Regions from separate parts of the Thalassotalea atypica genome, predicted to be linked through region 1. Evidence: predicted binding sites of a transcription regulator. Region 1 holds the regulator's gene; each other region holds the start of a gene.
What was found. The regulator LexA, encoded in region 1, represses DNA repair genes until DNA is damaged. The targets are predictions, from matches to a motif close to TACTGTATNNNNATACAGTA.

Region 1 (3,291 bases):
AATAGGACTGCCTTTAAGCGCAGGGAACGCCGGCGGTAAACCTTGACCTGAAGGCTGGTGGCACGCAGCACAATAAGCGGTGTAAGTGGTTTCACCCAATTGCATCAACTCGTCTTTTGACATAGATGCATTAAGTGATTGTGCTTCAGCTTCTTTTGCCTTAGCAATTAATTGCTCTTGTTCAACTAGCCATGCAGCGTAGCCAGCTTCAGATTTAACTTCAACCACTACTGGCATATAGCCGTGATCTTTACCACAAAGCTCTGCACACTGACCACGATAGACACCTGGCTGATCAACAATGGTCCATGCTTCATTGATAAAGCCAGGGTTTGCATCTTGCTTCACCGCAAAAGCAGGTACCCACCAAGAGTGAATAACATCATCTGAAGTGATTAAGAATCTCACTTTTTTATTGACTGGAATAACGAGATGCTTATCAACTTCAAGCAGGTAATTTTCCCCTTTTTCAGTTGATTGACCATCGAGGTTGTCGTATTGGTCGCGAGGGGTAGAGAGAACAGAATAGAATTCAATGTCTTGATCGAAATACTTATAGTGCCATTTCCATTGAGAGCCGGTGACTTGTATGGTGATATCTGAATTGTCATTATTCTCCATCTCAATCAATGTGCTTGTGGCAGGAACCGCCATCGCAATGAGAATAACAATTGGTATTGCCGTCCAAAGTATTTCAACTTTCGTACTTTCATGAAAATCAGCAGGCTTTACCCCTTTCGATTTACGATGAAATGCCATCGACCAAAACATAGCACCAAAGACTATGACACCTATAGCTGTACAAATGTACAATGCCAGCATATGAAGATCATATACTTCCTTACTTACCGCAGTTACGCCTTCAGTAAGGTTTAACTCCATCTCGGCCCAAGCTGAACTGGAAAGCAAACTCCCCAACAACAGCCAACCTAGGTTACGTCTTTTCACTCGACATCTCCTCTACCCTTTTTAACACAGAAACAGAAAAACAGAGCGAAAGATACAGCTTTCCGCAGGGCGTAATTTCTGTTTAATTTTGGTTGAAATTGTGATGTAAGATGAGATTAGCGCACTCACATCTATTCTTATTATTTATGTTTATTTTCCACTCTAGAATTACTTAATTTTTATACAAGGTCTAGTGTTTTGTTGATTCAAGTCAAAGTTTTTCCTTATAAAACATATGAGTAAAAACTCTAACGAAGATAGAGTTAAAGCTCAAAAAACAGACGCAGCCTGTATCTTTATTGACCAGGAAGATTCTAAGAGGAAGAGATAGTGAGGAAGAAAATAAAACTTTAGAAAAAGAAAAATAATAAAAAAGGGCTTTAAAATAAGCCCTTTTAATGGTTAAAAAACAACCAAGCGCTGTGATTAATACATTACATCCAATCGGCTGCTCTGATCACCCCAACAGCAATACCTTCAACATTGAAGTGCTGGTTAGCTAAATCCACTTTAATCGGTGAAAAATCTTCATTTTCAGCATGCAAATATACGATATTTCCATCGCGTTTAAATCGTTTGACAGTGACATCCTCTTCAACTCGCGCGACGATCACTTGACCATTTTTAACATCAGTTGTTTGGTGAACCGCAAGGAGATCACCATCTAGAATGCCTATATCCTTCATGCTTTCGCCATTTACCCGCAGTAAATAATCTGCTGCTGGATGGAACATATTGCCATCAATTTTATAATGTTCTTCTACATGTTCTTGAGCAAGAATAGGCTCACCGGCTGCAACGCGGCCAATAAGTGGAATACCTTCAGCCTCTATAAATTCTTCTGCTAAACGAATACCTCTAGAGGTGCCGGGCAGCATTTCAATATACCCTTTTTTAGCCAGCGCTTTTAAGTGTTCTTCCGCTGCATTAGCGGATTTAAAACCAAAAAAATCAGCTATTTCAGCACGCGTTGGCGGCATACCTGTTTCGGAAATTTTATCTTTAATCAGATCAAATATTTGTGACTGACGCGTGGTAAGTGCTTTCATCCTGAGCCTGTTATTTTATACAGCATTACTGTCAGTATATACAGGCCCATGATAAGTGCAAGCACTTCGTTAGAGTTTAATTGTCGTTATCGTTTCAAAGTAGGTCATTAATGGCCCACTTCTGTATTCAACTTACTATTTTCATCGATATGAGTATTGATAAATTTTAGCGATTCAAATAAGAATTTATTTCGTGATTGCCCCTTTGATAACCAGTGGTCTTCACCTTCTAGTTCAATAAACTTGCTATCTTTGTCCCCTAGTGAGACCAATTTCTTGTAAAACTTCTTAGATTGAAATAGTGGAACAACAGTATCTTCAGTCCCATGCATAAGCAGTACCGGTAACGTCTTTTTTGAAACGAGATGAAATGGAGATATTTTGTGTAGATCTTCAAACGCCGTTTTACCTATGTTTTTGCGCCAGTAGCTAAAACCTGATTTTTGTTCCTTAGCATGCAAATACATATCACCTAAATTACTAACGCCAGCAAATGAGACGGCGCACTGATAAAGCTTGTATTTTACGGTTGCGCTGAAAAGTGCAACATATCCTCCGTAACTGCTACCCACCACACATATTCTTTTGGGATCGACAAGCCCTGCTTCAATTAATGAATGAACACCTTCGTCAATATCATCCTGCATCCGTTTGCCCCATTCACCATGACCGCTTCTCTTAAATTTTTTGCCGTAGCCAGCAGAGCCGCGATAATTGGGCTGAAACACGGCAAACCCCTCTGAAGCATAAAATTGTCTGATCCAATCAAAGCTCATCACGTCCCGCATTTCTGGTCCTCCATGTGGAAGAACGATTAATGGTGGCTTTTGTGCGTCACCTGCAGGCATTGTCAAAAAACTATGGATCTCGACATCATCAGATGTTTTATATCGATAACTTTTAACATGGCCTAATGCGGATTTGTCCTTTATGGGGAAGCCTTCCGCAAGGGGCTGTATGCTGCCGGCTTTTCTATCATATAAGGTAAAGCGTTCTGGGTATTTTTCACCTGACAGGTAGATAATAAATCGCTCTTTATTTCGGTCATAAGAGGTAATATCAATCTGTGCATGCTGATAAGTTGCCTTTAAATCTGCCTGCACTTGCGCTAGTTGCTGGTCAAAGTAGTAGTATTCTGGATAGTCTTCAAATGACACAACCCCCACAACTTGCTGGTTATGATAATCCCAAATAGTATCTTCGATATCATAGGGTGCATTTTCTATCACAACTTCCGACTGGCCTACCACACCCTGTTCTACCTTCGCTTTCACTAAAATGGCTAAGTCATCAT
Region 2 (3,291 bases), 550 kb from region 1:
GTTTACTTATAAAGAACTCCATAGCCAAGTGGCAAAATTTGCTGATGTGCTGGCACAAAAAGGTGTCGTCAAAGGCGACCGCGTATTGATTTATATGCCAATGATCCCGCAAGCGGCAATTGCGATGTTAGCTTGCGCACGAGTAGGCGCAATACACTCGGTTGTTTTTGGTGGTTTTGCCGCCCATGAGCTCGCTATTAGAATTGATGACGCCACGCCTAAAGCAATAGTCAGTGCAAGTTGTGGTATTGAATGCGAGACAATCATCCCTTATAAGAGATTACTAGATGACGCGATAGAAGAAGCGACACACCCTGTCGAGAGTTGCATCATATTTCAACGCGAGCAATGTTTGGCAGAAATGACCAATGGCCGAGATTATGATTGGCACCGTTTAATGCATGATGCAGTGGAAATGGAGCCTATCATTGTTGATGCCAATGACCCTTTATACATTTTATACACCTCTGGTACCACTGGAAAGCCAAAAGGTGTTGTTCGTGATAATGGCGGTCATGCAGTCGCAATGAAGTACAGCATGGAGGTTATCTATGGAATGGATGCAGGCGATGTTTTTTGGGCTGCTTCTGATGTCGGCTGGGTTGTTGGGCATTCTTATATCGTTTATGCACCTCTCATAGCTGGTTGTACAACGATATTGTATGAGGGTAAACCGGTAAGAACGCCGGATGCAGGCGCATTTTGGCGCGTGTGTGCGGAGCATAAAGTCAAAGCACTTTTTAGTGCTCCAACTGCCTTTAGAGCCATTTGCAAAGAAGATCCTAATGCGGAGTTTTTGGCCCAGTATGACTTAACTCATTTGCAGCGACTATATTTGGCAGGAGAAAGGTTGGATCCAGCTACCTATCACTGGCTAAAAGAACATAGCGGTGTTCCAGTTATCGACCATTGGTGGCAAACAGAAACTGGATGGGCGATAGCGGGCATTCCTGTTGGTATTGAAACACTTGAAACCAAAGCGGGCGCTGCGGGTGTTCCAACACCGGGCTACGATATCAAAGTACTTGATGAAAAAGGCCATGATCTTGGCAGGCAAGAAGAGGGAAGCATTGCCATTAAATTGCCTTTGCCACCGGGGTGTTTACATACCATTTGGCAAAACCCTGATCGCTTTAAAGCCGGGTATTTGAACACATACCCTGGCTATTATCTAACGGGGGATGGAGGATACATTGACGACGATGGTTACCTTTATATCATGGGGCGAACCGACGATGTAATTAACGTTGCAGGGCATCGTTTATCAACGGGTGAAATGGAAGAAGTCATTGCTGATCACCCTCATATTGCTGAATGCGCTGTGGTAGGCGCAGCTGATAAAATAAAAGGACAAATGCCTTTTGCATTGGTGGTACTTAAAAATGGCGTGAAATTGGCGCATGAGCAAGTGCAAAATGATTTAACGCTAATGGTGCGCAAAAAAATAGGCGCTATTGCCTCACTCAAGCAAGTCATGGTTGTTGATCGCCTGCCGAAAACACGCTCAGGAAAAATATTGCGTAAAGTGATTAGGCAAATGTTAGATGGCGAATCTTATCAAGTGCCATCAACAATTGATGATATTACAATTTTGGATGAATTAAAGGCTCAATTTCTGCCAAAAGTAAGTTAGTAAACGCTAATGATTACTTAAACTGTTTCTAGGACATGGTTAACAGGAATTTACTTTTGCGCAGATCTCTTTAAATTCCACGCTAAATCGGTATACTGTTATTATTTACAGTGTTTGCCGGTTTGCCATGAGAAAGATTATTCATATAGATATGGATTGTTTCTATGCTGCAGTAGAGATGAGGGACAATCCAGAATATAAAAATGTGCCTCTAGCAGTAGGGGGAGACGGTCCTCGCAGTGTCTTATGCACCTGCAATTATTTGGCTCGAAAGTATGGCGTTCGTTCTGCTATGCCAGCGATAAAAGCGAAACAGCTTTGCCCTGATCTATTAATTGTGTCAGGGCGTATGGATGTATATAAATCAATATCCCATCAAATCCGTGAAATATTTCTACGTTATACTGCCAAAATTGAGCCTTTATCACTTGATGAGGCTTTCTTAGACGTAAGTGATTGTACACAACACCAAGGCAGTGCGACCTTAATAGCGCAAGAAATAAGAGCTGCAATTTATGACGAGTTGCAACTGACTGCTTCTGCTGGCGTTGCACCGAATAAATTTCTCGCAAAAATTGCATCCGATGAAAACAAGCCGAATGGCCAATGTGTTATTTCTCCTGCTAAGGTGGCTGATTTTGTTGAACAACTGCCGCTTAAGAAAATTCCGGGTATCGGCCCAAAAACTAATGAAAAACTAGCCGTTCATGGCTTTCGTACCTGTGCTGATGTTCGCAAAACATCCGCTGAGTCACTCGTACCTATAGTGGGAAAATTTGCTCAAAGAATACATGAATATAGCTTTGGTGAAGATGACAGAGAAGTTGTCAGCTCTAGAGAGAGGAAGTCAGTTGCAGTAGAGCGTACCTTCGCGACAGACTTAACAGCTTTTGACGAATGTGAAGACGTTGCAGCGATGCTGTACGATAAATTGCAGCGTCGTTACGAACCGCATAAAAACAAAAATATGACTAAGCAAGGTGTAAAAATAAAGTTTGCTGACTTTACTCAAACTACGGTTGAACACCAAAGTCATTCGCCAATTTTCGAAGAGTATATCGAACTTTTACGTACCGCAGTAGCCAGAGGAGAAGGTAAGCCTATTAGACTCGTTGGTTTGACGATTGGTTTTGGTTCGTCGATAACTAAAGTTGAAGAGAGCAAGTTACAACTAGAGCTACCTATGTGAAGGCTTAGACTTAAGTTAGGTTAATAATAACCCCAAATAAATGTCATCAAACTCTAGAAACATAAATGTTTCTTCACAACTGATCGTAAATGCTTTACCTCCTCCGTTTTTCCGAATGAAACTAATATTTCCTAGTGAGCCAATAAAAAACCTATACTCATCAATTTAATAATGTCATATTTCAAATGAAAATTTAATTAAAATGGACAAAGGGACTAATGGTTCAGGGATTAACAATACTAATAATAATTTCCTTATTAACTTTAATTTTAATTATTATTAGAAGATCTATAAACAAACGTACTACACAAACTACGACTAGACATAAGACACCTAAACAACAATCGTTAACAGCTAGTCGAGTGTCACGTCAAAATGATATTTCTATCAAAGCACCGATAAACAGTACGCTAAAATCTTGTGAAGAATTTTATGAAGAACCAGTCGCTTTAAAAGAGCTGAACTTATT
Region 3 (3,291 bases), 1.6 Mb from region 1:
AGTTCAAAACTCCTCTAACACAGGACTCAACAACAGACTGCACTGAACAGCAGCTAAGAAAACAATTCGAATTACCGGATAAAGAACCATTGTCATTAACTGATTTTGCACAAATTAGCCATTTTAACCAGGCCAGTCAGCTCAGTGAAAAACAATTATTTGTAATGAAACTTAATGACGCACTGTCACCTAAGCCTCTGTGCTTTAGAGACGATAAACATTTCATAGAAACTAATATTAAATCGAATACTTCATTATATTGTCAGCACAAGCTTGAGGCCGATGACGAAAAAGCAGTCAGACGTGAGGCCTTTAACGCGAATGAATGGTTAAAGTCGGTAAAAAATACTCGCGTTCAATCTATTATTGCAACAGCATAATACCAAATTTAATAGTTCTACGATTAACAATAATGATTCGAAAAGATACTAATTGGCACAACATTTCTTGAATTTTTTGTTGCTACCACAGGGGCATACATCATTACGAGAAATAGTCCCAATTTTATCATTGATAAGAATATCACCATCAATATATTTAAGCTGACCTTGCTCTTGCTGAAACCTTGAGTGTTCCTTAAATTCGTGCAGTGTATTGCCTATTAGAAAATAGGCTGAGAACTCAACCGTTGCAGGTATTGAATTTTCATCTGAATGATGAATGATCAGCTTTACCCACTTTTGTTCTTGGGCCGAGTGCGCCAGTTCTTCAACACTTAGGTTCAGCTGTTGCTTTGCGCCGTATGTTTGCAAGACATAATCATAGTTTTTTAATACGTACGCGCTATAACGTGAACGCATAAGTTTTTCTGCTTGTACTGCGCTTTTATCTTTATTGTGAAAAATAGAACAGCAATCAGTATACGAGCCACCAGAGCCGCAAGGACAAAGCATTATTAATTTCTTTCATCAATATTTTGGCAAAATAGTAATGCATGTCAGGCCTTTAATGCAATTGATTTGAATGATTAAGCAAAATACACTTTGTTTTCCCTTTGCGTGCACTGGCAGATAATTTTGAAATTTCCTCTTGCTCAAACATGGCATCGCATAAAATAACTGCGGAACAGTTTCCTGAACAAAGCGCCTTTTCTATCGCTGCAATGTCTACTTTAACTTTGTGAGAATTTAACAAGAGTAGTTTGGATTTATCAACACTTGTATGGCTCACTTTTCTTAGTGAATTCACTTGTGGATCTACCATCAAAATCCACTTGTTACTTTTATCGTGTTTTTGACATAGCTGAGCGTATTCGTTTGACAATTTTTGACTTTGCTTAACTTCCTTTACGTCAATCCATGGTTCAAGTGTGTCGACGTTATTAACGTGTTCAAATAAAGAATTATCTATAGTAGTTGCTGTACGGTTCATTTTTATTGCCTTTTTAATTGTGCTGTATGTATGTACAGTACTTTGTGTTTTGATATAATGCAAGTACAAATTTCAAACTGGTTATTAATTCTATTTAGACTATAGTTAGGGGTTCAGGATAATGTAATTGGCAATAGGGAAGTATGCTTATGTCACATGAAGTCAGTTTTGGAAACAGGGTGAGCCAGGTTAAAAATTCATTGGATCAACTTCAAAATAGTTTATTTGAAGATGAGTGCTCTGATGAATCTATGATGAGGCTCAGTAAAGCGCTAAATGATATAAATGAAGAAGTGATGTTGCTTAAAAATATGATGCAGCTTGGACGATCATCAGACTCTATTTGATAAAGTGTAAAAATCGCCGAAAGGCGATTTTTTTTGGAACAACATTTACTAGATCAAATATATCTTTTAACTTCTTGGAAATTCGTTTATGTTTGGTCAATCTATCAAATGTTAAGGAAATGTTAATGAAATTGTTTTTGCTAGCAGCGATCCCTGCTGCTGTGTTCGCTTCCTGCTATGTTGCGGCAGCAAATAACCAAGTATCACCAATTAAACCAAAAATTGTTGGCGGTGAAGAGGCACAAGAAGGTAGCTGGCCATGGATGTCTGCGCTTGTTTTTACATTTGATGAAGTCAGCACTTCGCTGTCAGTCGATAATGAAAGCTATGCTACAGAGCCCTTTACTTTCAGTCCCGCAGGTAATGCGCAAGGTAGCCTAGTTGATTGTGGAATTGGTGATCAAAGCTGTGCTGATGCAACAGGCAACGTTTGTCTTATTGAGCGCGGTGAAATAAACTTTTCCGAGAAAGCGCTAAATTGTGAAGCTGGTGGTGGTGTAGGTGTTGTTATTTATAACAATGTTGCTGGTTCGATAAGCGGTACATTAGGTGACGACTTTAGTGGCGCAATTCCTGTTGTTTCAGTGAGTCAAGCTGATGGACAAGTGTTGAAAGAAAAACTTGGTTTGACAGCAAACTTGAGTGTGTCGGCATCACAATCATTAGCGCAAGACTCGAACTGTGGCGCTAGCTTTTTGGGTGGACGCTGGGTCTTGACCGCTTCACATTGTGTAGATGACGCTAATCCTGCTTTATTAAAGGTCAATGTTGGTGAGTTTGACTTGTCTGACGGGGCGAATAACGCCTCATCAATTAAACGTATATATATGCATCCAAATTATGACGATGTGTCACTCGATTATGATATTGCGCTTATTGAGTTAGCCGAAGAGGTAGACTCTCCAGCCGTAACGCTAGCGAGCACTGAAACAACAGAACTCGTTGAAATGGAAAACAGCTTAGTGACGGTTATCGGTTGGGGTGGTCGTACAGGTTATGGACCTGGTGAAGGGCCGACGTCGAATTTTCCAGACATTTTACATCAGGTTGAACTGTCATTAATGACAAACAAAGCATGTAAAGATACTTTTGTTGATAGCTTTACTAACGGTCAAGGTGGAATTGATCCTGAAACCGTTGGTATTACTGAACGGATGATTTGTGCCACTGTAGCTGGTGGCGGCAAAAGCTCATGCCAAGGCGATAGTGGTGGCCCTTTGGTGGTGAATACTAACGAAGGCTGGCAGCAAGTTGGAGTCGTTAGTTGGGGCATAGGTTGTGCAGCGGATGGTTACCCTGGCGTTTTTGCCAGAGCATCAAGCTTTGATGATTGGTTAAAAGGTATCTATCAGGGCATAGCAATTGAACAAGTCGCTGATTTTGGCGTTGTGCCTGTTGGTCAAACCTTTACGACATCACTTGAAGTCACAAATAATGCAAGTATGACAGCGAATTTAACGTTCTCAGTTGTGGGCGATGATGCTTTTATAGTTGATGGTGAAAACTGTGCAACATTAGCGGCCGCAGAGTCGTGTACTGTAGAAGTATCATTAACTGCTAATAGTGCACTAAG

Region 2: dinB (DNA polymerase IV) is a predicted target of LexA. The motif match lies at 1,727-1,746, and genes of this name have one in related genera.
Region 3: QUE03_RS08855 (SulA-like leucine-rich domain-containing protein) is a predicted target of LexA. The motif match lies at 1,392-1,411, and genes of this name have one in related genera.

Annotation. Positions count from the first base shown of each region.
Region 1 is NZ_AP027364.1:254,472-257,762, reverse strand. Features, by position in the region: gene coxB (cytochrome c oxidase subunit II) at 1-948, opposite strand, end outside; gene lexA (transcriptional repressor LexA) at 1,383-1,997, opposite strand; gene QUE03_RS01115 (alpha/beta hydrolase family protein) at 2,105-3,291, opposite strand, start outside.
Region 2 is NZ_AP027364.1:805,594-808,884, forward strand. Features, by position in the region: gene QUE03_RS03765 (acetate--CoA ligase) at 1-1,633, shown strand, start outside; gene dinB (DNA polymerase IV) at 1,761-2,822, shown strand; gene QUE03_RS03775 (HDOD domain-containing protein) at 3,185-3,291, shown strand, end outside.
Region 3 is NZ_AP027364.1:1,902,169-1,905,459, forward strand. Features, by position in the region: gene QUE03_RS08845 (VC2046/SO_2500 family protein) at 1-380, shown strand, start outside; gene QUE03_RS08850 (YchJ family protein) at 429-893, opposite strand; gene QUE03_RS08855 (SulA-like leucine-rich domain-containing protein) at 946-1,371, opposite strand; gene QUE03_RS08860 (hypothetical protein) at 1,521-1,718, shown strand; gene QUE03_RS08865 (trypsin-like serine protease) at 1,844-3,291, shown strand, end outside.